3 regions of the Mesorhizobium robiniae genome follow, and region 1 is predicted to be linked to each of the others. Evidence: predicted binding sites of a transcription regulator. Region 1 holds the regulator's gene; each other region holds the start of a gene.
What was found. Region 1 encodes LexA, which represses DNA repair genes until DNA is damaged. Its sites were predicted from a motif close to TGTTCNNNNTGTGTTCNG; they were not measured.
Positions count from the first base shown of each region.

Region 2: the regulator LexA is predicted to act here: its motif matches at 8,571-8,588, upstream of ssb (single-stranded DNA-binding protein).
Region 3: the regulator LexA is predicted to act here: its motif matches at 8,780-8,797, upstream of ABID19_RS11875 (ATP-dependent helicase).

Region 1 covers NZ_JBEPMC010000006.1:14,881-24,548, forward strand. The annotation lists gene ABID19_RS17300 (LpxI family protein) at 1-326, shown strand, start outside; gene lpxB (lipid-A-disaccharide synthase) at 316-1,482, shown strand; gene gltA (citrate synthase) at 1,577-2,905, opposite strand; gene gltX (glutamate--tRNA ligase) at 3,087-4,511, opposite strand; gene ABID19_RS17320 (ComEC/Rec2 family competence protein) at 4,614-7,070, shown strand; gene lexA (transcriptional repressor LexA) at 7,064-7,816, opposite strand; gene ABID19_RS17330 (molybdopterin molybdotransferase MoeA) at 7,921-9,126, opposite strand; gene moaC (cyclic pyranopterin monophosphate synthase MoaC) at 9,126-9,623, opposite strand.
Region 2 covers NZ_JBEPMC010000009.1:62,024-71,691, reverse strand. The annotation lists gene ABID19_RS23550 (hypothetical protein) at 126-302, shown strand; gene ABID19_RS23545 (GGDEF domain-containing protein) at 339-1,490, opposite strand; gene ABID19_RS23540 (DUF72 domain-containing protein) at 1,587-2,393, opposite strand; partial or broken gene ABID19_RS23535 (GNAT family N-acetyltransferase) at 2,454-2,885, opposite strand; gene uvrA (excinuclease ABC subunit UvrA) at 2,920-5,841, opposite strand; gene ABID19_RS23525 (hypothetical protein) at 6,680-6,964, opposite strand; gene ABID19_RS23520 (ATP-dependent Clp protease proteolytic subunit) at 7,041-7,646, opposite strand; gene ABID19_RS23515 (SRPBCC domain-containing protein) at 7,668-8,063, opposite strand; partial or broken gene ABID19_RS23510 (SRPBCC family protein) at 8,021-8,143, opposite strand; gene ABID19_RS23505 (ArsR/SmtB family transcription factor) at 8,140-8,454, opposite strand; gene ssb (single-stranded DNA-binding protein) at 8,689-9,210, shown strand; gene ABID19_RS23495 (OsmC family protein) at 9,346-9,668, shown strand, end outside.
Region 3 covers NZ_JBEPMC010000004.1:3,976-13,643, reverse strand. The annotation lists gene ABID19_RS11925 (hypothetical protein) at 1-453, opposite strand, end outside; gene ABID19_RS11920 (FAD-binding oxidoreductase) at 560-1,972, opposite strand; gene ABID19_RS11915 (thioesterase family protein) at 2,071-2,556, shown strand; gene ABID19_RS11910 (hypothetical protein) at 2,811-3,008, shown strand; gene ABID19_RS11905 (Lrp/AsnC family transcriptional regulator) at 3,005-3,478, opposite strand; gene ABID19_RS11900 (EamA family transporter) at 3,568-4,473, shown strand; gene ABID19_RS11895 (dienelactone hydrolase family protein) at 4,474-5,379, opposite strand; gene ABID19_RS11890 (hypothetical protein) at 5,655-5,813, shown strand; gene ABID19_RS11885 (hypothetical protein) at 5,836-6,267, shown strand; gene ABID19_RS11880 (glucose/quinate/shikimate family membrane-bound PQQ-dependent dehydrogenase) at 6,277-8,589, opposite strand; gene ABID19_RS11875 (ATP-dependent helicase) at 8,838-9,668, shown strand, end outside.

The DNA of each region.
Region 1 (9,668 bases):
GTGGGCGGGTGATCGCGCTGGAAGGCATCGAGGGCACTGCCGGGCTGATTGAGCGGGCAAGAGAGTTGCGCGGTCATGGCAGGCTGGCCGGCGGCACGCGTGGTGTCCTGGTCAAATGCGCCAAGCCCGGCCAGGAGTTGCGCGCCGACCTGCCGTCGATCGGCCCGCAGACGGTCGATGCGGCGCATGCAGCCGGCCTTGCCGGCATTGCCATCGAAGCTGGTCGTTCGCTCATTCTGGAGGCCCCCGTCACCATCGCGCGCGCCAATGCGCTCGGCCTCTTCATCGTCGGCCTGCCCGTTGAGGAGCCGGCCAATGGCCAGTGACAAGCCGCTGAAGATCGCCATCGTCGCCGGCGAGGAATCCGGCGACCTGCTTGGCGCCGACCTCATCCAGGCGCTCAAGCGCACGACCGGCCGCGAGGTCAGGCTCGTCGGCATTGGCGGACGCCATCTGCAGGCGCTTGGCCTCATCCCCCTGTTCGAGGGCAGCGAGATCGCGCTGACAGGGCTGAGCGCGGTCCTGCGCGACCTGCCGCGCCTGATGCGGCGGATCAGCCAAACGGCCGGCGCGGTCGCCGGTGAAAAGCCCGACTGCCTCATCACCATCGACAGTCCGGATTTTTCACTCCGCGTAGCCAAGAAGGTGCGTGCCGCCGATCCGGCAATCCCCATCGTCCACTATGTCTGCCCGAGCGTCTGGGCATGGCGGCCGGGCAGGGCGGTGGCGATGAGACCGTATGTCGACCATATCCTTTGCATCCTGCCTTTCGAGGTGAAGGAACTCGCCCGCCTCGGAGGCCCGCCCGGCACCTATGTCGGCCATCGCCTCACGCATGATCCGGGCGTGCTCGGTGCTGCCAAGGCGCAAAGCCTGCCGCGCGACCTGTCCGAGGATCGCGTGAAGACATTGCTGGTGCTGCCCGGCTCGCGTCGCGGCGAGGTGCGAAGGCTGGTCGGCCCGTTCGGCAAGACGGTCTCGATCCTGCGCGCGCGCGGGCATCGCCTGCGCCTGCTGTTGCCGACGGTTCCGCATGTCGCCGACCTGGTCAGGACTTCGGTGGCAAGTTGGGACGAGAAGCCGGAGATCATCCTTGATCCCGAACGCAAATGGCAGGCTTTCGGTAAGGCCGATGCGGCGCTGATCGCATCGGGAACGGTGTCGCTGGAACTGGCGCTGTCGGGTGTGCCGATGATCTCCTGCTACCGGCTCGATCCGGTCATGCGGATAGCCCAACGCTTGATCACCGTATGGAGCGCCGCCTTGCCCAATCTCATCGCCGACCGTCCGGTGGTGACCGAGCACTACAATGAATATGTGCGGCCGCACTATCTGGCGCGGCAGTTGGAAGCGCTGTTTTCCGACACCGCCTACCGCACTTGGCAGAAGGACGGTTTTGCCGAAGTGGGCAGACGCATGGCCACCGGCAGGCCGTCCGGCGATATCGCGGCGGGGGTGGTGATGGGGTACATAAAAGGGTGAATAGTGAATAGTGAATAGTGAATAGTGAATAGAAGCTAGCTATAGCCGCCAAACGGCGCTTGCTTACTTCCATTCACCATTCACCATTCACCATTCACCTCTTCGCAATCGGCACGTAATCCCGTTCCGACGCACCTGTATAGAGCTGGCGCGGGCGGCCGATCTTCTGGTGCGGATCCTCGATCATCTCCTTCCACTGCGCGATCCAGCCGACTGTGCGGGCAACCGCGAACAGCACGGTGAACATGGTGGTGGGGAAGCCCAGCGCCTTCAGCGTGATGCCGGAATAGAAATCGACGTTCGGATAAAGCTTCTTCTCGATGAAATAGGCATCGGTCAGCGCGATCTTTTCCAGCTCCATGGCGATGTCGAGCAGCGGATCGTCCTTGATGCCGAGTTCGCCCAGCACCTCATGTGCGGTCTTCTGCATGATCTTGGCGCGCGGATCGTAGTTCTTGTAGACGCGATGGCCAAAGCCCATCAATCGGAACGGGTCGTTCTTATCCTTGGCGCGCGCGATGAATTCCGGGATGTGGTCGACATGACCGATTTCGCCCAGCATGTTCAGAGCGGCCTCATTGGCGCCGCCATGCGCCGGTCCCCACAGGCAGGCGATGCCGGCAGCGATGCAGGCAAACGGATTGGCGCCCGACGAGCCGGCGAGGCGGACGGTCGAGGTGGAGGCGTTCTGCTCGTGATCGGCGTGCAGGATGAAGATGCGCTCCATCGCACGCGCCAGCACCGGGTTGATCTTGTATTCCTCACACGGCACGGCGAAGCACATATGCAGGAAATTGGCCGCGAAATTCAGCTCGTTCTTCGGGTAAATGAAGGGCTGGCCGATGTGATATTTGTAGGCCATCGCCGCGATCGTCGGCATTTTCGCGATCAGCCGCATCGATGCGACCATGCGCTGATACGGGTCCGAGATGTCGGTGGAATCGTGATAGAAGGCCGACAGCGCGCCGACCACGCCGCACATCACCGCCATCGGATGCGCGTCGCGGCGAAAGCCGGTGAAAAAGCGTGACATCTGCTCGTGCACCATGGTGTGGCGCGTCACCCGGTAGTCGAAATCGTCCTTCTGCGCCTTGGTCGGCAATTCGCCGTAGAGCAGGAGGTAGCAGACTTCGAGGAAGTCGCCATGCTCGGCCAGCTGGTCGATGGGGTAACCGCGGTGCAAAAGAATGCCGGCATCGCCATCGATGAAGGTGATTTCCGACTCGCAGCTTGCCGTCGACGTGAAACCGGGATCGTAGGTGAAGGCCCCGGTGGTGCTGTAAAGCGAGCCGATGTCGATGACATCAGGTCCGACCGAACCGCTTCGCACCTTGAGCTCGTGAGTTTTGCCGCCGAATTCAAGTTTTGCAGTCGATGCTTGGGTTTTGCCGCCAAATTCCATCTTTGTCGCAGCTTCGGACATTGCAAACTCCTTTTGGTTTTCTCACTGCCGGCAAGGCAATATATCTGCAACGCAACACGTCGAAAGGATCGGAGTTCGCGCGTTTGCGCCCGCTATTGGATTTGCGTGCCAAATTGGGCCAAGACCTAATGTTGCACTGCGAAACCCGCCTTTCAATGCCAATCTTCTTGGGCCAGTTTTGCTAATCGATTTGATCGGATATGCGCGCCAGGCTTTCCTCGCGGCCAAGCACGGCAAGCACATCGAACACGCCGGGCGAGGTGCTTTTGCCGGTCAGCGCGGCACGCAAAGGTTGGGCCACGGCGCCGAGCTTACGACCGCCTGCCAGAGCATATTCGCGGATCGCAGCCTCCGCCGCGGCGGCCGTCCAATCGCCTGAAACTGCCTTCAGGGTCGCGTGGGCACCCCGCAGGATCTCGCGCGCCTCACCGCCGAGCAATGCAGCCGCCTTCTCATCGATAGGCAGCGGCCGCTCGGCGAACAGGAAGCCGGCGCCGTCGACAAGCTCGACCAGCGTCTTGGCGCGCTCCTTCAAGCCTGGCAGGGCGGCAAGCAATTGCGCCTTGCGCGTGTCGTCGAGGCGCGCTGCGATCGCCGGGCCGCCTTCGAGATAGGGCAAGGTGGCGATGAAGATATCGAGCAATTCGGCGTCGCTCATGCGGCGCATATGCACGCCGTTCAGGGCCTCCAGCTTGGCGAAGTCGAAACGGGCGGCGCCCTTGTTGACGTCGCCGATATCGAACCAGGCAATCATGTCCTTGATCGACATCACCTCGTCGTCGCCATGGCTCCAGCCGAGCCGCGCCAGGTAGTTGAGCAGCGCTTCAGGCAGATAGCCCATGGCGCGATAGGCCTCGACACCGAGCGCACCATGTCGCTTCGACAGTTTGGCGCCGTCGGCGCCGTGGATCAGCGGGATATGCGACATCGACGGCACGCCCCAGCCCATGGCTCGATAGATCACCATCTGGCGGGCGGCGTTGGTCAGATGATCGTCGCCGCGTATGATGTGGGTGATGCCCATGTCATGGTCGTCGACGACGACGGCATGCATATAGGTCGGATTGCCGTCCGAGCGCAGGATGATGAAATCGTCGAGATCCTTGTTGGGGAAGCGGACTGCGCCCTGCACGAGATCATCCACCACCGTCTCGCCCTCGGTCGGCGCCTTGATGCGAATGGCGCCCTTGACGCCCACAGGCGCCTCCGACGGGTCGCGATCGCGCCAGCGGCCGTCATAGCGGGGAGGGAGCCCCTTGGCCCGGGCCGCCTCGCGCATTGCCTCCAACTCGGCTGGCGTCGCATAGCAATAGTAGGCCTTGCCCATGCGTACCAGCTCCTCGGCCACCTCGCGGTGGCGCGGCGCGCGCTCGAACTGCGATACCGGCTCGCCGTCCCAGGTGAGGCCGAGCCACGAGAGCCCGTCGAGGATGGCAGCGGTTGCCGCAGCCGTCGAACGCTCACGATCGGTGTCCTCGATGCGCAGCAGCATGGTGCCGCCGGTGTGTTTCGAATACAGCCAGTTGAACAGCGCCGTGCGCGCCCCGCCAATATGCAGGAAGCCGGTGGGCGAGGGGGCAAAACGGGTTACGACCTTGTCGGACATGGAACTCTCAGGCAGGCGCAGGAAACGGATGTGGTTGCGCGGACTTTCGCGCGTCGCGCGTTCATGTAGCATAGGAGGTCAAGGGCGCAAGGGGCAGACCCGATGGCTGGACCAGGCCGCGGCGTGAACGAGAGCGAGGGCGTGGTCGCAAGCGTCAGCGAACGATCGCTGTTTGCCGACGTTCCTCACGCCGAGCCGCTACCCGTTTCGTTGCCTGGGTCGCACTCGGGCATCCAGCTTCTTTCGCCAGGCCGCTCCGCGCCAATACCCGGTCCAACACCCAGGCCTGTCGTTGGTTTCCGCCGACAGTTCCGTCGCCTCGCACCATCCGCTGTCCGCAACAGCGTTGTTTCGGCGGCCGGCATGGAACTCGACCGCGGCGTCGCCTTCCTGCTGGTGCCGGTTTTCCTGGCATCCGGCGTGATCGTCTATTTTTCGCTTGCCGTGGAACCGGGCTTTCCCCAACCCATCGCCGTCGTGGTCCTCACGGCATTGTGTGCAGCGGTCACGCGGTCATGGCGCAAAACGCATTTGTGTTTCATGGCAGCGTTGCTGTGCGCACTCGGTGTGCTCGCCGCCAAGGTTGAAACCTGGCGCGCGGGAACGCAGATGCTCGGTTCGGTAATCCAGACCCAGCTCACCGGCCGCGTCGTCAGGCTCGACCAGATGGCGAACGGCCGGATCAGGCTGACCATCGACGTGATATCGACCGCCCGGCCGACCCTGCGTTATGCACCGGAACGTGTCAGGGTTTCGGCACGCAAAACTCCCGCCGAGATGACCGCAGGCTCGGTGGTGGCCGGCTATGTGAGGCTTCTGCCTCCGACTGGCCCGGTTAGGCCGGACAGCTATGACTTCTCCTTTGACAGCTATTTCGCCGGCATTGGCGCCAGCGGCTTTTTCCTCGGCAATCCGAAGATCGTCGCTTCCGAGGATGCACCGTTAGCCGCGCGCCTTTCCGCCTCGATCGAAAAGGCGCGCGAAACCATCGCCGACCACATCAGGGACAGCATCGGTGGGGCCGAGGGGGAGATTGCCGCTGCGCTGATCGTCGGCGTGCGTGCCGGCATCCCCGAAGAAATCAACGAATCGATGCGGCGCACCGGCATCTACCACATCATCTCCATTTCCGGCCTGCACATGGCGCTTGTTGCCGGCACCATCATGGGATTGCTGCGCGGCGCCTTTGCGCTGTTTCCCGATTTTTCGTCGCGTAGGCCGGTCAAAAAATATGCGGCCGGCGCCGCACTCGTTTCCATAGCTGCCTATCTGATATTTTCCGGTGTCGTGGTCGCGGCCGAGCGCAGCTTCATCATGTTGGCGGTGATGCTTGTCGCCGTGTTGTTCGATCGGGCCGCACTCACCATGCGCAATCTGACGATTTCAGCGATCGCCGTCATCGTCGTGTCGCCGCACGAGGTGGTCGGCCCCAGCTTCCAGATGTCCTTCGCCGCGACCGCGGCTCTCGTAGGCGCCTATGCCGGCTGGTCGGACTATCGTGCCGACAAGGCCAAGGCGCCGCCGCAGCGACGGTCACCGGTCGCTTTCGTCACGCGCAAACTCCTCGCTGGGACAGGTACCATCGCAATGACTTCCATCATTGCCGGCAGCGCCACCGCGCTTTTCGCCATCTGGCACTTCCAGCGCGTCTCGCCGCTCAGCCTGTTCGCCAATCTGGCCGTCATGCCGATCGTTACGGTCGTCATGTTCCTGGCCGTCGTCAGCGCCTTGGCAATGCCTTTCGGCCTCGACGGGCCTTTCCTCTACATGATGGGCAAGGGGCTGACGGCCATGATCGCAATATCGGGATGGATCTCCGAGCGTTCGCCGGTCGATGCAGTCGGGCTGATTTCGTTGCAGTCGGTTCTGCTGGTGACGGTCGCCCTGGTCATTGCCACAATGGCGACGACATGGTTGCGGCTTGCGGCACTTCCCTTTGCGCTCGCCGGCCTGCTGACGATTTCCGAGACACGCACCCCCGACGTGCTGATCTCGGAGGACGCGCATCTGGTGGCGCTGCCGATCGGCGGGGGAGAACTTGCCGTCAACCGAGTGCGCTCGAACGAATTCACCACCGACAATTGGAAACATGCGCTGATTTCAGCGACTATTGTCGAGCCGGAGACATTCGAAAAAGGAGACGTGCGGTTCGACATCGCCGACCCGGCCGACCTGCCGCCGGGAGCGCCTTTTTACTGCACTGACGGCCTTTGCATCGCCCGGCATCCGTCCGGCGCGATCATCGCGCTCGCCGACGACCGCAAAACCGCGCGGCCGGCCTGTGGCTTTGCGGATTTGCTCGTTATTGACGACGCCACAGCCTATTATAATCCCTGCCGCAACCCGCTGGTTCTCGTCGTCACCAAACGCCAGCTCGCTCGCATGGGCAGTGCTGCCGTCTTCTTCGATCCGCAATCTGCGACGACGCGCGCAGAAATCCGTTTTGCCGTCGAACAGCCATACAGGCCCTGGCATGAGCAGCGGAGATTTTCGCGCGAGGCGAGGGGTCTGCCGCCTTACCGCAAGCCTGAGAAAGCCAAGAAAGCTGCCGTTCAGTAACGCCGGATCAATCCAACCAGCTTGCCTTGCACCTTGACCCGGTCCGGCCCGAATATGCGCGTCTCATAGGCCGGATTGGCGGCTTCCAGGGCGATCGAGGCGCCTTTACGGCGGAACCGCTTCAGCGTCGCTTCCTCCTCGTCGACCAGGGCGACAATGATCTCGCCAGGCTGGGCGGTGTCGGCGTTGCGGATGATGACCGTATCGCCGTCGAAAATGCCGGCCTCAATCATCGAATCACCTTTGACTTCCAGCGCGTAGTGCGCGCCGCCGGTGATCATGTCCGGTGGCACCGAGATCGAATGCGTCTGGTGCTGGATGGCATCGATCGGCACACCGGCAGCGATCCGGCCCATCACCGGGATGGAGACGGTGGCGACAACGTCGTCGTCGTTGCCGGCTGCGGGCATGCGTGAAGGCGCCGGCTTGATCTGCCGCCCGAGGCTGCCCTGTCCATGGCTGCTCTGCCCAAGGCTGCCCTGAATGACGCTCGGCGAGAATTTGCGCGCCGCATTGAGGCCGGGCGCGATCGAATCGGGCAGGCGCAGCACCTCCAGCGCGCGAGCGCGGTTGGGCAGCCGACGAATGAAGCCGCGCTCCTCCAGTGCCGTGATCAGCCGATGGATTCCCGACTTGGAGGCCAGGTCGAGCGCTTCCTTCATCTCGTCGAACGATGGCGGAATACCGCTTTCCTTCAGCCGCTCGTGGATGAACATCAACAGCTCATGTTGTTTGCGTGTCAGCATCGCGACCCCCAACAGAATCAGAAAAACAAACCCAGAACAAACACTATCTGTTCCAGTTGTGTTCCGCAACTGTTTAAAGTTTAATGAATGCGTTGACGGTTTGTTCAGCGTAACATCAGCACGCTGCAGGCGGCGCCTGTCGCGGCTGGGGGTGCAAATGGCTCACGCACGATCAGCCCGTTCGCATCGGCCAGCGTTCTGAGCATCGAGGAATCCTGGATGCCGAACGGCGTCGCCGTTAGCGTGCCGGTGTCTTCCTTCACCACCGCGCGTACATAGTCCTGCCTGAGATCGTTGGCCGGTATGGCGGCGCCGAGCCGCGCCTGACGCATGTCCTGCCGGTAGGCGCGGCCGCCGAGCCGCGCAAGCAACGGCTTCAGGAAAAGCTGTGTGCAGACCAGGCTCGCCACTGGATTGCCAGGCAGGCCGATGCAGCGGACGTCGCCCAGCCGGCCGAACATCAGCGGTTTGCCCGGTCGCATGGCGATCTTCCAGAAATCGAGCGTCATGCCTTCGCCAGTCAGCACGTCATGCACAAGGTCGTGGTCGCCGACTGAGGCGCCGCCCAGCGTGACGATGACGTCGGCTCCTGCATCGACCGCTTTTTTCACCAACGCGGCGATCGCCTCCTTGCGGTCGGAGGCGATGCCGAGATCGAGCGCGTCGGCGCCGACCAAGCGGGCTGCAGCGGCGACGCCATAGGCATTGGACGAGATGATCTGGTCGGGGCCAGGCTCGCTGCCCGGCGGCAGCAATTCGTCGCCGGTAGCGATGATAGCGACCAACGGCCGTTTCACCACGCTGACCTGCGGATGGTTGGCCGACGCCGCCAGCGACAACGCCGCCGGATCAAGCAGGCGACCTTTCTCCAGCAGGACGTCGCCCTTCGAGAAATCGAGCCCGAGGCGTCGAATGTTGCGGCCTTCAACCGTCGGCGCGGTCACTTCGATGCTGCCGCCGCCGAGATCGCGGACATTCTCTTGGATGACAATGGTATCAGCGCCTGCGGGAAGCGGCGCGCCGGTGAAGATGCGCACGGCTTGCGCCGGACCGACCGTTCCGGCAAAGCCGCGTCCGGCCGGCGCCATGCCGATCACCGAAAGTCTTGCCGGCACGGAGGCGACATCCTCGGCCCGCGCGGCATAGCCGTCCATGGCGGACGCGTTGAAGGGCGGCTGGGTGCGGAGCGCCATGAGCGGCTCCGCCAGAACGCGGTCGGCGGCGTCCATCAGGGCGACGCTTTCAGCTTGCAAGGGCGCCGCATCTTCAAGCAGGCGCTCTAGCGCCTCGGCGACCGGAAGCAGCGCCATTATCGGCCTGTCCCCTGGGCGCCCGCTTTGTAGTCGCCGGACTTGCCGCCGGTCTTTTCCACCAGCCTGACGCCCGAGATCACAATGGCGCGGTCGACCGCCTTGGCCATATCGTAGATCGTCAGGCAAGCGACCGAGACGGCGGTCAGCGCCTCCATCTCGACGCCGGTCTTGCCGGTGACGCGGGCCAATGCCGTGACCTTCAGGCCGGGCAGCGCCGCGTCCGGTTCGATGTCGACGGATATCTTAGTCAACAGCAGCGGATGGCAGAGCGGTATCAGCTCATGCGTCCTCTTGGCCGCCATGATGCCGGCGATGCGCGCCGTACCGAGTACGTCGCCCTTCTTGGCGTCGCCATCGAGGATCATTTTGAGCGTCTCCGGCAGCATCGAGACAAAACCCTCGGCGATCGCCGTGCGCGTCGTCTCCGCCTTGTCGCCGACATCGACCATGTTGGCTTCGCCTGTCGCGCCAAGATGGGTGAGGGCGGTCGTCATCGTCAGATGGCCTTAGAGCGATGTGCGTCCGTTTGGACGCACATG
Region 2 (9,668 bases), on a different contig from region 1:
TATCAGTCTCGTTGACAGATCAAGGTGAGGCGCGGGCTCAGCCGGCATGTTCCATGCGAGCAGCCCCATTCCTGCGATCTGATCGTTGTTCAATACATTGGGGCATTTGGCGCCAGGGACAGCCGATGGAACGTTATGTCGAGGACTACCAGAAACGACGGCTCATCGAGCGCGTCGACATCATGACCGCCATCAATATTCTGAAATCGCAAGGATACGATCACGACGAGCTGATTGCGGAGATCACCAAGGTCTTCTACGTCGATCTCGATGCCTACAACGAAATCGTCATGGCAGCATAAGAGCTGGCGGAGGGGGCGGCTGCCCGCCGCAAGCGGCTAGCTCGCTCGTAGCAATGTCGAGGCCGCGACGCGGTTGCGGCCGCTGCGCTTGGCCGTATACAGCGCCTTGTCGGCGGCGCTGAGCACTTTGTCGAAGCTCATCCCGTCCTTGCTGCCGAAAGCGTATCCGGCGCTGACCGTACATGTCAGCGGACGGGTTTCGGTCACGATGACGCGCGCGGCGAAGGCGCTGCGTATACGCTCGGCGGTGAATTCCACCGTTTCGGGCAGCGTCCGCTTCAGAACCAGCGCGAATTCCTCACCGCCCATGCGCGCGGCGACATCGGTCGGGCGAAGGGCCTCGGTGAGTTCCTCGGCGAACACTTTCAGCACCTGATCGCCGGTAGCGTGGCCGAATTCATCATTGATGGCCTTGAAGCCGTCGAGGTCGAATACGACGACCGCCGTGAAGGCTCCGATCGGGGCGTCGCCATTGAGATCGAACAGGGCGCGGCGATTGAGAAGGCCGGTCAGCGGATCGGTCAGCGCATCCAGACGGTGATGCCGAGCCAGACGGCCCTGGTTGAGCGCCAGCGAAAGCGCGCCAATGCCGGTCAGGCCGGCAATGACGATGACGAGGCTCAGATCCTCGGCCCAGTTGCTGGGCGCATGTCCGAGGACAAGCTTCCCATCCCATGCCAGAGCCATGGCACACAGCAGGAAGGAAATGCCGGTGGTCGAGTAGAGCACGGCGAGGCCGACGATCGGGACGGGGGCCTCGGCGCGCCCGATCCAGTACTGATAGGCCGTTGCAAACAGCAGCAGGGCGGCAAGGGAATTTTCGAAAATGAAGCCGAGGCCGTCATAGCCGAGCGCCATCGGCGGTAGCGCCAGGGCAAGTGTGATGCAGCTGCCGAGAACCGTCAGCGGGATCGGCGATCGGCCCGACCTGAACTGGTAGGCGGCGCCCAGCATGGTCGAGAACCCCACCAGGAGCAGCGTGAACGTCGCGATGCCGAGAATGCGTCCGGGCGTCTCGATATAATCTTCGTAGATAAAAACGTCGCCGACGATCAACAGCGCACTGATCGACCATGTCAGCAGGAACTTTTCGGTTCGCGCAGTCAGCCAGATGCCGAACAACGTCAGGCTCAGGCAGGCGGCGGAAAAACCGACGGCCAGCAGAAGTGAGTGGTAGTCGAGCGACATGCCCTAACCCGCGGCTGCCCTAGCTCCGCGGATTCATGCAGCAAGGAGGTATCGATAAGGTTACGATGGTGATGAAGATGTCACAATTCCAGGCCGTTAGCCTGTAACACGCTTCATCAGCGCCATGGCGCCGAACGGCGCGCGGACCTTGCCCTCGGTGATAAAGTAGACGAACACATCACGCGGTTTGACCGGTGCATCGGTTGCCGCATCGGCGCGCGGCAGATCGGCCGGCGCCTGGCCTTTCGCCCAGACCTTCGCCCGCGCCGCCCACTCGTCGAGCCCCTTGGGCGTATAGCAGTCGGGATTGTCGTCGCTGCCGGTCTGCAGCCGGGCATAGATGAAATCCCCGGTGACGTCGGCAATACCAGGATATTTGGCGTGGTCGGCATAGACGATCGCGACCTTGTATTTGCGTGCCAGCGCGGCGAATTCCGGCACGACAAAACTGTCGTTGCGCACCTCGATCGCGTGGCGCAGCGCAACGCCGTCCTGTTTTTCCGGCAACAGTTTGAGGAAGGCTTCGAAATCGTCCGGATCGAACTTTTTCGTCGGCGCGAACTGCCACAGGATCGGCCCGAGCTTATCGCCGAGTGCGGCGACACCCGATCCCAGAAAGCGCATCATCGACTCGCCGGCCTCGCCGAGCACGCGGCGGTTGGTGACGAAGCGGTTGCCTTTCAGCGAATAGACGAAGCCGTCCGGCGCCTCGTTAGCCCATTTGACGAAGGTCGGCTCCTTGAAACTCGAATAATAGGTGCCGTTGACCTCGATGCTCGGCACCTGCCGGCTGGCATAGTTCAGTTGCTTGGCCTTGGGGAGCTTGTCCGGATAGAAGGACGTATCCCATGGCTCGAAGGTCCAGCCGCCCATGCCGGCGCGGATTGTTCCATGGCTGCTCATTGTCGTCCTCCCTAAAAAGCGATCAAGCCGGCTCACGGTTTCGACCGGCTTTGCCATGTCGACGACCATCCATCCCGGCCGATAGGGGTTTGGCCGGCGGCCTGTCTCGCGAAAGCCGTAGGCTGTGTAGAGCGCAATGTTCCGTTCCATCCTGGCGTTGGTGTAGAGCCGCACCTCCGGCAGATGCCACAGCCGTGCCTGCTCGTCAGCGAAGTTGAGCAGCGCGATGCCGAAGCCCTTGCCCTGGAAGGCTGGCGCGACCGCGACGCTGAAAATCATCGCGTGATCCGGGTGCCGTTCGAGAACCAGAAGTCCGGCCACCTCCTTGCCGTTCTCCAGCAGCCAGACTTCGCCACGTTCGATCCGTGGAGCATAATCCTCAGTGACCGGGATTGGCGGCGCGCCAAGCAAGGCGGTGTAGGGCGCATAGGCCGCTTCGGTCAGCCGGACGACTGCATCAAGATCACCGGCAAGCGCTTTTCTGATCTTCATTTAAAAGTTCTTCCAAACGCCAGCCAGTCCTCATTCACTCCGCCGCTTCGCGCTTGCCTCCGGGCCGCCGCTCCAGCAATTCTCGCAGGAACTGGCCGGTGTAGCTGCGCTTCTCGCGAACGATGTCCTCCGGCGTGCCCGACGCCACCAACTCGCCGCCACCGTCGCCGCCTTCGGGACCGAGGTCGAGCACCCAGTCGGCGGTTTTTATCACCTCGAGATTGTGCTCGATGACGACGACCGTGTTGCCTTGATCGACCAGTTCGTGCAGCACTTCGAGCAGCTTGGCGACGTCGTGGAAATGCAGTCCGGTGGTCGGCTCGTCGAGAATGTAGAGCGTCTTGCCGGTCGCCTTGCGCGACAGCTCCTTGGCGAGTTTGATGCGCTGCGCCTCGCCGCCCGACAAAGTCGTCGCCTGCTGGCCGACATGGATGTAGCCGAGGCCGACCTGCTTCAGAGTCTCCAGTTTGTCGCGCACGCCGGGCACGGCGGCGAAGAAATCGACGCCTTCCTCGACCGTCATGTCGAGGACGTCGGCAATCGACTTGCCCTTGAACAAGACGTCGAGCGTTTCGCGATTGTAGCGCTTGCCATGGCAGACGTCGCAGGTGACGTAGACGTCGGGCAGGAAGTGCATCTCGATCTTGATGACGCCGTCGCCCTGGCAGGCCTCGCAGCGGCCGCCCTTAACGTTGAACGAGAAGCGACCTGGCTGATAGCCGCGCGCTTTGGACTCCGGCAGCCCGGCGAACCAGTCGCGGATCGGCGTGAATGCGCCGGTGTAGGTGGCGGGATTGGAGCGCGGCGTCCTTCCGATCGGCGACTGGTCGATATCGATGACCTTGTCGAGGAATTCGAGCCCCTCGATGCGGTCATGCTCGGCCGGATGCTCGCGCGAACCCATGATGCGGCGCGAAGCCGCCTTGAACAGCGTCTCGATCAGGAAGGTCGACTTGCCGCCGCCGGACACGCCGGTGACGGCGGTGAACGTGCCGAGCGGGATTTCGGCGGTGACGTTCTTCAGATTGTTGCCGCGCGCGCCGACGATCTTCAGGCGCCGGTTCTTCTTGGCCTCGCGCCGCACCGCAGGTGTGGCCACTTCAAGCTCGCCCGACAGATATTTACCGGTGATCGAAGCGGGGCTCGCCATGATCTGCTGCGGCGTTCCCTGGGCGATGATGTGGCCGCCATGGATGCCGGCGGCTGGGCCGATATCGACGACATAGTCGGCATGCAGGATGGCGTCCTCGTCATGCTCGACGACGATCACCGTGTTGCCGATGTCGCGCAGATGCTTCAGCGTGTCGAGGAGCCGCGCATTGTCGCGCTGGTGCAGGCCGATCGACGGCTCGTCCAGCACATAGAGCACGCCGGTCAGGCCGGAGCCGATCTGCGAGGCTAGCCGGATGCGCTGGCTCTCACCGCCCGACAGCGTGCCGGAATTGCGCGACAGCGTCAGATAGTCGAGCCCGACATCGTTGAGGAAGCGCAGCCGCTCGCGGATCTCCTTGAGCACGCGCACCGCGATCTCGTTCTGCTTGTCGCTGAGCGAGGCGGGCAGCTCGGTGAACCAATGGTCGGCTTTGCGGATCGACAGCTCGGTGATCTCGCCGATATGCTTTCCGGCGACCTTCACCGCAAGCGATTCCGGCTTCAGACGGTAGCCGCGGCAGGCCGGGCAAGGCGTGGCCGACATAAAGCGCTCGATCTCTTCGCGCATCCAGGCCGATTCGGTCTCCTTCCAGCGCCGCTCCAGATTGGGAATGACGCCCTCGAAGGTTTTCGTCGTCTTATAGGAACGCAGGCCGTCATCATACTGGAAGGTGACCTCGCGCTCGCCGGTGCCATGCAGGATGGCATGCTTTGCCTCTTCGGTCAGATCCCTGAACTTGTCGCCGAGCTTGAAGCCATAGGCCTTGCCGAGCGCTTCCAGCGTCTGCACGTAGTAGGGCGAGGTCGATTTCGCCCACGGGCTGACGGCGCCGGCACGCAGCGACAGGTTGTCGTCGGGCACGATCAGGCTGGCGTCGATGGCGCGCTGGCTGCCGAGGCCGTCGCAGGTCGGGCAGGCGCCGAACGGGTTGTTGAAGGAGAACAGCCTGGGTTCGATTTCGGGGATGGTGAAGCCGGATACCGGACAAGCAAATTTTTCCGAGAACAGGATGCGCTCATGCGTCTCGTTCTTCGACTTGTTGACCGAATCCTCGCCGGTCTGGCTGGCGTCGAGCGGCCGGTCGGCAAATTCGGCCACCGCCAGCCCGTCGGCGAGCTTCAGCGCGGTTTCGATGGAATCCGCAAGCCGCGTCGCCAGATCGCCGCGCACGACGATGCGATCGACGACCACGTCGAGGTCATGCTTGTACTTCTTGTCCAGCGCCGGCACGTCGGCGATTTCGTAAAAGACACCGTCGACCTTGACCCGCTGAAAACCCTTCTTCTGCAGCTCCAGCAGTTCCTTGCGGTACTCGCCTTTGCGGCCGCGCACCATCGGCGCCAGGATGAACAGGCGCGTGCCTTCTTCGACCGCCAGCACGCGGTCGACCATCTGCGACACCGTCTGGCTCTCGATCGGCAGGCCGGTGGCCGGCGAATAGGGGATGCCGACGCGCGCGAACAGCAGCCGCATGTAGTCGTAGATCTCGGTGACGGTGCCGACCGTCGAGCGCGGGTTCTTCGACGTGGTTTTCTGCTCGATGGAGATAGCCGGCGACAGACCGTCGATCTGGTCGACATCAGGCTTCTGCATCATTTCGAGGAATTGCCTGGCATAGGCCGACAGGCTCTCGACATAGCGGCGCTGGCCCTCGGCATAGATGGTGTCGAAGGCGAGCGACGACTTGCCGGACCCCGACAGGCCGGTCATGACGATCAGGCTGTCACGCGGCAGGTCGAGATCGACATTCTTCAGATTGTGTTCGCGCGCCCCGCGAATGGAAAGATATTTATGGTCGGCCATCGCCGGTCGCCGCCTCAGATCTGGAATCTCATGGGATGGCAGGTTGTCCCGGCCATCCCCTATGTAGGTAATTTCGTCACCTTTTCGAGAGACGCCACAACTCTCGACCAAAGCCTTTAACCGTCTTTCGCGCGAGCGAGCAAGCGGAAAGAACAAAGACCGAACACGCTCCTGACAAAAGCGTCCATGAAACCAGCTTCACAAAGCGCCCGATCAAGTGGACTTTGAGTTCCCAGACTTTGTCAGCTTGCGAACGCAGCAAGTAGCGTTCTAATCCAAGGCCGACGCCGCGCTGCTCAAAACGGATGCAAATTTCGGATTCGCCACACGAGCGATCACATTTTCTGTAATCGGCTATCCAACTGTTGACGTTCCGGCCTCGCAGAGTCAGACTCCCAATGTCACCGGAGCCGACCGTCTTTCGATGGCCTCGCCACCTTATGGCGGCCTGCGAGACGCCGCAGGCTTTTGCGATGTGCGCTTCGGGCGACACCGGTCGCAATGGACAGAAAAGGAGAGCAGAGGAATGACTCCACCGGACAGTCCCTTGAGGCTCCACGTGTCGCTGGAGCCGCGGCAGGCATAAGTGCCAGGGCCAGGCGTGTGCGCCGCCCGACAAACCGTGACCTGCCGATCCCACTAAAATCAGAGACTACTAGTCGGATCGTCGGCTGAACGCCGCGAAGCATCCGAAATCAAAAGCCGGCAGTGTACTCCCGGCGAATTGGATTTTAGATCCAAGAAAGCCCCGACCGTATGCGGAAGCAGCGGCGGGGCTGTTCATTTCAGACAACCGCGAGCACGAGCACCTTCAGATTGTGCCAGCGATGAAGACTGTCTATCGCCTGGGCGCGTTGACCGCGCCGGCGCCGACATCGAAGGTTATGCTGCCGGAAATCCTGACATCGGTATCGCCGATCTTGAACTCGCCGTTACCGTTGCCGGGCACGGCATCGTCGGGCTCGGGAGCCGGCTTGGCGATGCGATAGTCGTCGGCCACGCCGGGCAGCGTGTCTTTTTGCGGCGAACTGTCATCGGCAAACGCGTTGCCGGTCAGCAAGCCGGCACTGGCAAGTGCTGCGGCGGCAAGGCGCAATGGTCTTGATGAGCGGCTGTCGGTCATTTTGCGGACTATAGTGTTACGCCGCGCACCAGGCCAGACCGCTGCGATCAAATTGCCGCGTGTGAGCCGGCTTGCTTCACGCCGCCTTCTTGCGCGTATCAAAAACATGGTCGACAAGGCCCCATGTCTTTGCCTCCGCGGCGGTCATGAAATAGTCACGGTCGAGCGTGCGTTCGACCTCTTCATAGGTGCGGCCGCAGTGATGCGCATAGAGTTCGGTCATGCGCTTCTTGGTGCGCAGGATGCCTTCGGCGTGACGCTGGATATCGGAAGCCTGGCCCTGAAAACCGCCCAGCGGCTGGTGCAGCACGATGCTGGTGTTGGGCAGCGCGATGCGTCGCCCCGGAGTGCCAGCCATCAGCAGGAACGAGGCCATCGACGCGGCAAAGCCCATGCAGACGGTGGATACGGGGCAAGAGATGTATTGCATCGTGTCGTAGATGGCGAAGCCGCTGGTCACCACGCCGCCCGGCGAGTTGATGTAGAGCGAGATCTCCTTGTCTGGATTGTCGGATTCCAGCGACAGAAGCTGCGCACAGACCAGCGCCGACACGCCGTCGTTGATCTCTCCGTTGATGAAGACGATGCGCTCGCGCAGCAGCCGCGAAAAAATGTCGAAGGCGCGTTCGCCGCGGCTCGACTGCTCGATCACCATCGGCACCAGATTGGCAAAACCGCTCATCGCTTTTCTCCGTTGTGTCGCTCAGGCCGCGCGCAGGAAGAGGCGAGGCGTGTTTGCGGCAATGGTCTGTTTGGGGCGGTGTGCGTTGAGCGAAAGCCGGCAACCGGCGCCCACCATCGCAACCGCAGGCGTAGCGACCCGCGCAAATCCATCGTGGACGATGCGCAGATGCGTGCCGCCCGACACGGTGCGGTCGAGCGTGAAGGTGACGATACTGTCAAACGGATCCGGTGCATTGCCCGGCGCTGCTCGCTCCCGCCAAGAATAGCGCAGCAGGCGTCCGGGCTCGGCGTCGAGGATTTCGCACTCGATCGCGCATCCGCCTTGGCAAAGGCAAAGCGGCTGCCGATCTCGGGCTTGATGTCGTTCGGCATCATCCAGGCCGCGAGCAGGTCCGGCACCGTCAGCGCCCGCCACACTTTTTCCGGCGGGTCTGGAAGCTCGCACTCGAACTCGATCGAGTCTGCTGCGATGTCCGAATGCTGTTTTACCGTCATTGGTCCATATCCTTCAAAACCGCCTTGAGCCGTTCGATACGCTCGGGCCAGAACGCACGGTAGCGTTCGATCCAGCCGAGCAGAGGGTCAAGCCCTTGCGGATCGGCGCGATAATAGGCGTTGCGGCCGGCCCGCCGCTCGGCCACAAGGCCGGCGCCGCGCAATACCGCGAGATGCTGCGACACGGCCGGTTGCGACACGGTCATGCCGCTGCGCAGTTCCGACACCGTCATCTCGCCGGCGGCGAGCCGTTCGTAGACGGCGCGGCGTGTCGGGTCGGAAAGTGCTCGAAAAATCTCTGCTTCGATCATGGGGGAAGCATAAGTCTACACTTATCGATTTGGCAAGCGGTCTTTTGCGCCCATATGAAATGGCGTGGCCAACCCAGCGATTGCTGACATTCCTTGACAGTTCACGGTAGAACTCCTAGAACGAAAAGAGAACAAAAACCTTGTGGGAAAAGGCAGCCACGGCAGGCGGCGATTGTCCGCAGTCTATAAGGTATGCGACAGAAATTTTGTTTCGGATGAGCGCGGAGAAGTATGATGGCGGGTAGCGTCAACAAGGTCATTCTGGTGGGCAATCTCGGGGCGGACCCGGAAATCCGCCGTTTGAATTCGGGTGAGCCGGTCGTCAACATCCGCGTCGCCACGTCGGAAAGCTGGCGCGACAAGACTTCCGGCGAACGCAAGGAAAAGACCGAGTGGCACAATGTCGTCATCTTCAACGACCAGCTCGCCAAGGTCGCCGAGCAGTATCTGAAGAAGGGTGCGAAGGTTTATGTCGAGGGCCAATTGCAGACGCGCAAATGGCAGGACCAGACCGGCAATGATCGCTACACGACCGAAATCGTGCTGCAGAAATTCCGCGGTGAGCTGCAGATGCTCGACGCACGCGGGCAGGGCGAGGGCGGTCAGGTCGGCAGCTATGCCGGTGGCGGCAGCAGCCGCGGTTCCGATTTCGGCCAGTCGGGCCCGGGCGAGAGTTTCAATCGCGGCGGCGGTGGCGGAAACAAGGGTGGTGGCGGCGGTTCGTCGCGCGAACTGGACGACGAAATCCCGTTCTGAATCCTAAGGGCGGATGGCCCTTACGCGGGCGAAAAACGCCAGCTACTTGAGGCCACGAATTGGCGTCCCGAAAATCTGTCTTGGATTTTCGGGACGTTCTGCGTTTGAGTGGTGCGCGGTGAAAGGACATATCAGGTGAAAGCACGGGTCAAATGGGTCGAGGAGCGCACCTTTGTCGGCGAGTCCGGCAGCGGTCACAAGCTGGTGTTGGGAACCGCGTTCGGACCGGACGGCAAGACGCCGGGGCCGAGCCCGATGGAACTGGTGTTGCTCGGCACCGGCGGCTGCGCGGCCTATGATGTGGTTCACATCCTCGAAAAGGGGCGCGAGGCGGTCGAAGACTGCGTGGTCGAGCTCGACGCCGACCGGGCGGAAGTCGATCCCAGGGTGTTCACGCGCATCCATATGCATTTTATCGTAAAGGGCCGGGCGCTTTCGCCCGACAAGGTGAGGCGGGC
Region 3 (9,668 bases), on a different contig from region 1:
AACCAGGTTCGGCGCCCTCTCGTTCACCACCGCCCGCATGCCTTTGTGCGCGGTACGCGTGTTGAACTCGGGACCGTCTGCCGCCGCACCTTGCTTCATGGACAGCGCCTTGCGTGCATTGTCGACCAGCGAAACACGCGCCCCCAACTGGCGGCGGCGTTCGGCCTCGCCATTAAGCCTCCGCATGGCCATCGCCAAAACCTCGAGTTTCAACTGCGAGCCGCCGTCGGCTTTCGAGGCGACGGCTCCTTTTGGCGCACCCTTGCCGCGTATCTCGCGGCGGCGCCGATGCGCCTCGCCCTGCGCCTTATCGCGCCGCTCCCGCAACAGCTTGACCAGACCGGCAAGCTCGGCGTCGGCAAGGCCCTGCACTGCCGGATGGTGCGACTTCTCGACGAGACCGTGTTCGTCGGCGCTCAGCGCCCGAGCCTCTTCCTTGCGTGAAATCGCCATGACACCATTCCTCCGTCTGCGACGCCTGCCTCAAACCTCATGTCCTTTGGAGTCTCGGTCCAAATGGTGGTGCGGTCAAGCCGAGCACCATTTCGATCTTCGTCCACTAGTCGGCAGGCAAGATCTTTCCCGGGTTCATGATGTTTTGCGGATCGAGCGCCTGCTTGATCGTGCGCATGATGTCGACGCCGTGGCCAAGTTCGTGGCGCAGGAAGCCGACCTTGCCTTGGCCGATGCCGTGCTCGCCAGTGCAGGTTCCATCCATGCCGATCGCCCGCATGTTCAGCCGCGCCACAAACTCTTCCGTCGCCGCGATTTCCTTCGGATCCTCGGCGTCCATCAGCACCAGCACATGGAAATTGCCGTCGCCGGCATGACCGACGATCGGCGCGATCAGCCCCATTTCGGCAATATCGGCCTCGGTTTGCGTGACGCATTCGGCAAAGCGCGAGATCGGCACGCAGACGTCGGTCGACAGGCCCTTGGCGCCGGGCCTGAGCGTCAGCGACGACCAATAGGCGTCGTGCCTGGCCTTCCACAGTTTTGTCCGCTCCTCGGCGACGCTGGTCCACAGGAACGGGCCGCCGCCATACTCCTTCGCGATGGCGCCGAAGGTTTCGGCCTGTTCGGCTACGCCGGCGTCGCTGCCATGAAATTCGACGAACAGGCATGGGCTCTCCGGATAGTCGAGCTTCGAATAGCTTTTCATCGCCCGCATCTGCAGCGCATTGACCAGTTCGATGCGGGCCACCGGAATGCCCATCTGGATCGTCGCGATTACCGCATTGCAGGCCGCTTCGACGCTGGGAAACGGACAGACGCCGCCGGAGATCGCCTGCGGAATGCCCTGCAGCTTCAGGGTCAGCTGGGTGATGATGCCGAGCGTGCCTTCAGAGCCGATCAGGAGCCGCGTCAAATCATAGCCGGCCGAACTCTTTTTTGCGCGCTTGCCGGTCGCCACCGTCTCACCATCGGCCATCACCGCCGTCAGCGACAACACATTCTCGCGCATCGTGCCGTAGCGCACCGCATTGGTGCCCGACGCTCGCGTCGCCGCCATGCCGCCGAGCGACGCATTGGCGCCCGGATCGATCGGAAAGAACAGGCCGGTGTCGCGCAGGTGCCGGTTGAGATCCTCGCGCGTCACGCCGGGCTCGACGGTGCAGTCGAGATCCTGCGGGTTGACCGCGAGGATGCGGTTCATCCGCGACGTGTCCAACGAGATGCCGCCACCCGGCGCGTTGGTGTGGCCTTCCAGCGAGGAACCGACGCCGAAGGCGATCACCGGCACGCGGTGCGCGGCGCAGGCCGTCACAATCTCCTGCACCTCCGCCGTCGTCCCCGGAAATGCCACGCCATCCGGCGCCTGGGTCGGAATGTACGTGGTGGTATGCGCGTGCTGGGTGCGGATCGCCTCGCCGGTCTGGAACCGCTCGCCGAGCCGCTGCTTGAGGATGCCAAGCACGGCGGCGATCCCTTCTTCGTTGCGCTCGACCGGATTGAGGTCGCTCAGAGCCATCGATTCCTCCGCGAATGGACCAGCGCCCACTCTCGTTATTCGTTTATGGATGCGTAGTCTCACCGACCACGCTCTGTCCAGCGAGAAGGAAGTTTTCGATGTCCATCCCCACCCCCTTCGTCTCTCGTGCCATGGGCATCGAGGACGACTGGATCGACTACAACGGCCATCTCAACATGGCCTATTACAATGTGCTGTTCGACCGCTGCTCCGACGAAGCGTTCGAAACGATGGGGATGGGGCTGGATTATGTGAAGCAGCGGCGGTTGACCATCTACACGGCCGAGGTCCATGTCTGCTATGTCAGGGAGCTGCATCTCGACCACAAGGTCAATGTCTCGTTCCAGCTCCTCGATCATGACGAAAAGCGGCTGAGAGCCTACCAAGAAATCCGCCATGTCGACGGCTGGCTCGCCGCCACTTCCGAATCATTGTCGCTGCATGTCGACATGTCAGGGCCGAAAGTGGCGCCCTTCCCGGCCGACGTGCTGACCAAGATCGAGGCCATGCGCGCCGCTCATGCTGCGCTGCCGATGCCGGAGCGCGCCGGCCGTTCCATCGGCATCAAGGCGCGCCGCGTTTGAAGAGGTTTTTTCGGCGTCCGCTTTAAGCCCTTGTTTTCATTTATACCGTTACCCCAAAGCCACTATGCCCTGATAAGCCATTGGCACTAGCCCGCAAGCCGGCTTGAACCGCGACCCGGCCGCCGTTAACCTTACCGAGGTTTTAACGTGAACAAGCCGAATTGAGTCGTTGAACGACTCAGCACGGCGGTTGAAAACCGTCCCTATCGAGTTGTGATACGGGCGGCTGGGCGGAAGCGGTTCGGGGAACGTGCATGAAAACCGACATCAAGGTCGAGGCGGACAGGCTGGCAGCTGATCCACGCATCAGCGACTATGATTTCTGGCGCTCGCTGAAGAACCTCAACAACGAGATCTTTCACATCGCCAACAACAACGAGCCGATCCCCTTCGCCATGATCCGCTGGCGCGCCATCCTGAAACAGGCGCGCTCGAAGCGCGGGCATGCCTAGCGCTTCAGCGCATCCAGCGGCGAACGCGCCACCACCGGTGACGACTGGATAATCGCGGTGTTGGTCATCGCAAACGGAATGATGCGGTCGATCACCCTTTCGAGTTCGGCCACCGAGCCGACATGCGCCAGCGCGATGAAACAGTCCTCGCCGGTCACCCGGTCGCATTGCGCGATTTCCGGCAAGTCGCGGATGATCTCGGCCACCACAGCCAGTTGCCCGGGCACCGGCCTGATCCGCAGCCATGCCGACAGCTTCATGCCGAGCGCCGCCGGGTTGATCCGCACCGTATAGGCTCCGATCACGCCGCTCTCCTGCAGCCGCTTGATGCGCTCGGCCACGCTCGGCGCCGACAGGCCGACCGAGCGAGCCAGTTCAGCGGTGCTGGTGCGCGCATCCTTTTCCAGCAGGCGCAGGATTTTCAGATCCGCCGCATCCAGGTCGGCATTTTCGTTTCGAAGGCGTTTCAACGAAAGCTCCTAGGCATCGGAAAAGTAATCGCCTCCTTGGCCGATCATTACCCATATAAACCGGAAAGATCGCCTGCGATAATTATGGCATGGAAGATCGAACGCAAGCCCCCGCAGCAATGCCTTCCCTTGCTGGCCCGGCCTTTGGCAAGCTGGCGACCTCGCTGCCGCCGCATGTCTGGTTCGGCGTCAGCGCCGTGTTCCATTATCTCGGGCCGGCTTTCGCCGTGCTGCTTTTCCCGCATGTCGGCGTGCTCGGCATGGCCTGGCTGCGCATCGTCACGGCCGCCCTGGTCTTTGCGCCGCTGACCCGGCCCTGGACGATCTTCGCCCGCGCCGACCGGCCGACACGATTGCTGCTTGTCGCCTTTGGTGCCTGCCTCGGCGTGATGAATTGCTCGTTCTACTTGGCGCTCGACCGCTTGCCAATCTCGCTGGTCGCGGCGATCGAATTCGTCGGCACCATCGGCGTCGCGCTGGTCGGCGTCAGAAGCCCGCGCAATCTCGCCGCCCTCGCCGTCGCGGTCATCGGCACCCTGCTGCTGATCGACGTCAAATGGTCAAGCGACCCGATCGGCCTGTTCTGGGCCTTCCTCAACGGCGCGCTGTTCGTTGGCTATATCGTGCTTGGCCACCGCGTCGCCCGCGCCGGCGCCGGCGGCGGCATCGCCGGCCTGGGTGCCGCCATGGCGGTCGCCTTGCTCATCGTGCTGCCGATCGGCTTCACCGATGCGCTGCCGGCTTTCTCGGCGCCGCCGCTGCTCATCGCCGCCATCGGCGTCGGCATCTGCTCGTCGGTCATCCCCTATATCTGCGACCAGCTCGCCATGTCGCGGCTGCCGCGATCGAGCTTCGCGCTGATGCTGTCGTTGCTGCCGGTCACCGCCACGCTGATCGGCGTCATTGTGCTCCGCCAGATACCCAGCTCCACCGATTGCCTCGGCATCGCCCTGGTGGTGGCCGGCGTCGCTTTCCACAAACCGGCAAACGCCTGATCAGGCAAGCTTTTCTCTGAGGAAGGTGCTCGTCCGGCCCCAGGCGAGGTCCGCCGTGTTCTTGTCGTAGCGGGCCGCTGACGTGTCGTTGTTGAAGGCATGATTGGCACCTTCATAAACATAGACCGTGTATTCGACCTTGGCTGCATCGAGTTCTTTCTTGAAGGCGTCGATACCGGCATTGATGCGGGTGTCGAGTCCGGCATAGTGCAGCAGCAGCGCCGCCTTGATCTTCGGCACATCCTCGGCCTTCGGCTGCATGCCGTAATAGGCGACGGCGGCGGCCAGATCCGGCGCGTTGGCAGCCAATGTGTTCACTGTACCGCCGCCCCAGCAGAAGCCGACCGCGCCGACCTTGCCGTTGCCACCCTCGTATCCCTTGAGGAAAGCGACCGTTGCGACCGCATTGGCGACGGTCTGCGCCGGATCGAGCTTGGAAAATTGGTCGCGCGCCTTGTCTTCGTCGGCCGGCGTGCCGCCAAGCGGCGACAGAAAGTCAGGAGCCAGCGCCACAAATCCTTCAAGCGCCACGCGTCGCGCCACATCGCGTATATGCGGGTTGAGCCCTCTGTTCTCATGCACGACGATGACGGTGCCGAGCTTGCCGGACTGGCCGGCCGGTTTGACCAGATAGCCCTTCATCTCGCCACCGCTGCCGGGGTAGCTGATGTCCTCGCCGGTCACGCGTGAATCGTCCTCGGCAATGATTGCCGCCCGGGCTGAATTCGCTGCCAGCAGCGGCGCGATTGCGGCGGCTGCCGCGCCTGATCCGGCAAGCCTGGTCAGCTGTTCCATGAAGCGCCGCCGGTCGAGCGTCAAATGCGTGTATTCGTCATAGGCGTCGATCATTGCCTGGGTAATGGCAGGCCGTGTGACGGCTGAGCTGGCAGGGACCGGTTTTGTCATGGCGCTCTCCTCTGCTTCGGCAACACGCGCAAGATAGGCTAGAAGCCCGCGTGGTCCAGTCACGGATGAGTGAGGCTATGCGGTGTTCACAACGCCGGTTGGCTCGCATTGGCCATGGCGGCCATTCGGCACGAAAGCCGTGACACGAACGCGCAGGCCGTCATCACTTTCTTGTAATTGGTGGTAAATCTTGACGATCCTGACACAATATAAGGGAAAGCTGCAGGTGGTGACCTCGCCTGCCTTTGCCGGCTTTGACAAGAAGGAAAACACTCATGACCTTCCCCACCCCGATCCTCGCAAGCGTGTTCGTGCTTGCCGCCGCCGTGCTGGCGCTGCGTTTCGCCGCCTTCGCTGCCACCAGGCGATCGATGGTCAAGGTCCGCAGCGACCGACGTCAGCCTGCCGATGGCCGCTCGAAGACCAGTGACTGAAACCCGAGGTTGAGGGGAAATCATGGACGTCCAGAATATCGTCGACGCCGTCTCACAGAAAGCCGGCCTCGACCAGGCAACGACGGAAAAGGTCGTTGGCATCATTTTTTCGGTGCTCGAGCACGAGGCGGAAGGCACGACCCTGTCCAGCTTCTTCGCCAAGATCCCGGGAGCCGATGGGCTGGCCCAGAAATATGATGTCATGGCTCCCGGCGCGGCCTCCGGTGGAGGCCTGCTGTCATCGCTGCAGGGCGCGCTGGGCGGTGTTCTCGGCGCCAAGACCGGCGCGTTGGTCAACGGCGTCGCGGCGCTCGAAGCGTCCGGCCTTAGCATGGCGCAGATCCGCCAGGCCGGCACGACGCTGGTCCAGCAGGCCGAAACCGCCGCCGGCCCCGAGCTGACCAATGAGGTGCTCAACTCGGTGCCCAGCCTGAAAGGCCATCTCGGCCTCTGAAAGAACTCTCTACTTCGGCAGCGTATAGGCCATCACATAGTCCCCCGCCTTGGTGCCGACCGAGCCATGGCCGCCGGCGACGATGACCACGAACTGGCGTCCGTCGGCGACCGTGTAGGTCATCGGCGTCGACTGCCCGCCGGCCGGCAGCCGGGTCTGCCAAAGCTGCCTGCCAGTCGTCAGATCATAGGCGCGGAAGAAGTCGTCGACCGCAGCACCGAGGAAGGCGACGCCGCCAGCGGTGATCATCGGCCCACCGATGCCCGGCACGCCAACCTTGAACGGCAGCGGCAGCGGCGTCATGTCGTAGACGGTGCCGTTGCGATGCTTGTAGACGATCTTGCCGGTCCTGAGATCGGCGCCCGCGACATAGCCCCAGGGCGGTGCCTGGCAGGGGATGCCGAGCGGCGACAGAAACGGCTTCAATATCACTGCATAAGGCGCACCTTCATTGCGGTTGAGGCCCTGTTCGCTGCCTTTGGTATCGCCCGGCGGCGGCACGTCCGCGCGCGGCACCAGCTTGGAGATGAACGCCAGGTATGTCGGCATGCCGAACATCACTTGCCGGACCGGATCGACCGCCACGCCGCCCCAGTTGAATGTGCCGAAATTCCCGGGATAGACCAGTGAGCCCTGCAGCGACGGCGGCGTGTAGCGACCCTCATAGCGCAGTTTCAGGAAATCGATCCGGCAGGCCAGCTGGTCGAACATGGTAATGCCCCACATGTCCGCGCCGGTCAGCGGTTTCGGATTGAAGCTCAGATCCGAGACCGGCTGCGTCGGCGAGGTATGATCGCCCTCGATCGCGCCGCCCGGCGCCGGCACTTCGCTGATCGGAACGATCGGCTCGCCGCTGCGCCGGTCGAGCACATAGAGGTCGCCCTGTTTGGTCGGCCCAACTAGCGCCGGCACCACGCCGCTGGCCGTGGTGATGTCGACCAGCGTCGGCTGCGCCGGCACGTCCATGTCCCAGAGATCGTGATGCACGGTCTGCCGCACCCAACGCAATTGGCCGGTGTTGAGATCGAGCGCAGTGATCGAAGAGGAGAATTTCTCGTCATTGGCGCTCCGCCCGGCGCCGAGCTGATCCGGCGTCTTGTTGCCGAGCGGCACGTAGAGCAAGCCGAGCTTCTCGTCGGCGCTCGCCGTCGACCACATGTTGGGCGAGTTGTGGGTATAGGTCTGGTCAGGTGCCAGTGGCGTCGTCTGGTCCGGATTGCCGGAATCCCAGTTCCAAATCAGGGCGCCGGTGTCGACGTCGAAGGCGCGGATGACGCCGGACGGCTCCTCCGTTGAATAATTGTCGTTGACCGCGCCGCCGACGATGATCTTGTTGGCGATGATCAGCGGCGCCGAAGTCGAATAATAATAGCCCGGCTTCGGATACGGCATGTTGGCGAGCAGGTTCAACGTGCCGCCCTCGGCGAATGTGGGACAGACCTGGCCACTCGCGGCGTCGAGCGCGATCAGCCGGGCGTCGGATGTCGGCAGATAGACGCGTGCTGCACAAGGCTGGCCGGCGGCGATTTTGGCATCGGCATAATAGGCCACGCCGCGGCACGTCTGGTGCTGGCGGTCCTTGTCCAACCCGACCTTGGGATCGAAGCGCCATTTCTCCTTGCCGCTCGCTGCATCTATGGCAATGGCGAAATTGTGCGGCGTGCAGATGTAGAGCGTGTCGGCAACCTTCAGCGGCGTCACCTGATAGGTCGTCTCACCGATGTCGTCGGGCCCTTTCACATCGCCGGTGCGATAGGTCCAGGCCGGCTGCAAATTGGCAACGTTTTCGGGAGTGATCTGGTCGAGCGGCGAATAGCGCTGGCCATACTGGGTGCGGCCGTAAAAATGCCATTCGCCGGCTGGCACATTGCCGCCGAGGTCGGCCGTCGGCGTCACCATGTCGGTGTTGAGTTGGCCGGCAATATCCTTTGGATCGGTCGTCATCGAATAGCCGGCAACGCCGATCGATGCCAGCACCGCGAGTATCAGCGGCGCGCGACCGTCCGGGCCGGTGAGCCCGCGCCGCGCCCACGGCGTCAGCAGCCACAACGCCAGAAGCACGATGATGCCGCCGCGCGGACCGAGTTCCCACCAGTCGAAGCCGATTTCCCAGACCGCCCAGCAGAGCGTGCCGATGACGATCGCCGCGTAAAGCCACAGCGCCATCGATTTGCGCCTGTAGAGCAGCCAGCCGGCGAGGAGGAAGGCGATGCCGGCAATGACATAATACCAACTGCCGCCCAGCGAAGCTAACCAGATGCCGCCGCCGCCGAGCGCCAGGCCGATAAGAAGAAGGATGAGGGAGGTGATGACGACAGCCAAGATGATACTCCTTCGACTGGTGCGCTTCGCAGCGTCAATGGGCAACCCGGCATTGCGCTCCTGCCCCGGGCACAACTTTCTCCGGCCCGCCTCCTCTGTCAAGCAAGCTCCTCGTTTTAGGCGTGGACCCACAGCAGGCTCACGTTTTGGGTCGCGCACTCATCCAGATTGTGGGTCTACGGACTGGAGAGAGAACAAAACGGAGACACTTCTGGCGTTTCGCCGCCGAATCACTACATTCGGGGGAGATGTCCGGCTTTTCGGAAGATATGCCTTTTTTTGACGAACCGAACGCGCGGCCCTCGGCCCCGTCGGGAATTGCTGCGCGCGCCATGGCTGCCCGCAGCGGCCACAACAACGCGCCCGATTATCTGAACGGCCTCAACCCCGAGCAGCGCCTGGCGGTGGAAACCACCGAGGGCCCGGTTCTGGTGCTGGCCGGCGCCGGCACCGGTAAGACGCGCGTCTTGACCACCCGCATCGCCCACATCCTTGCCACCGGCAAGGCCTTCCCCTCGCAGATCCTCGCCGTCACCTTCACCAACAAAGCCGCGCGCGAAATGAAGCAGCGCATCGGCATCCTGATCGGTGAAGGCAATGTCGAGGGCATGCCGTGGCTCGGCACCTTCCATTCGATTGGCGTGAAGCTGCTTCGCAGACACGCCGAGCTTGCCGGACTGAAATCCGATTTCACCATTCTCGACACCGACGACGTCGTTCGACTGATCAAGCAGCTCATCCAGGCCGAAGGGCTGGACGACAAGCGCTGGCCGGCCAAGCAATTCGCCCAGATGATCGACGGCTGGAAGAACAAGGGGCTTGGTCCCGCCGACATTCCCGAGGGCGATGCCCGCGCCTTCGCCAACGGCAAGGGCCGTGAGCTCTACAAGGCCTATCAGGAGCGGCTGAAGACGCTGAACGCCTGCGACTTCGGCGATCTTCTGTGCCACCCGATCCGCATCTTCCGCGCCAATCCGGACGTGCTTAAGGAATACCACAAGCGCTTCAAATACATCCTCGTCGACGAGTACCAGGACACCAACACCGCGCAGTACATGTGGCTGCGGCTGCTTGCGCAG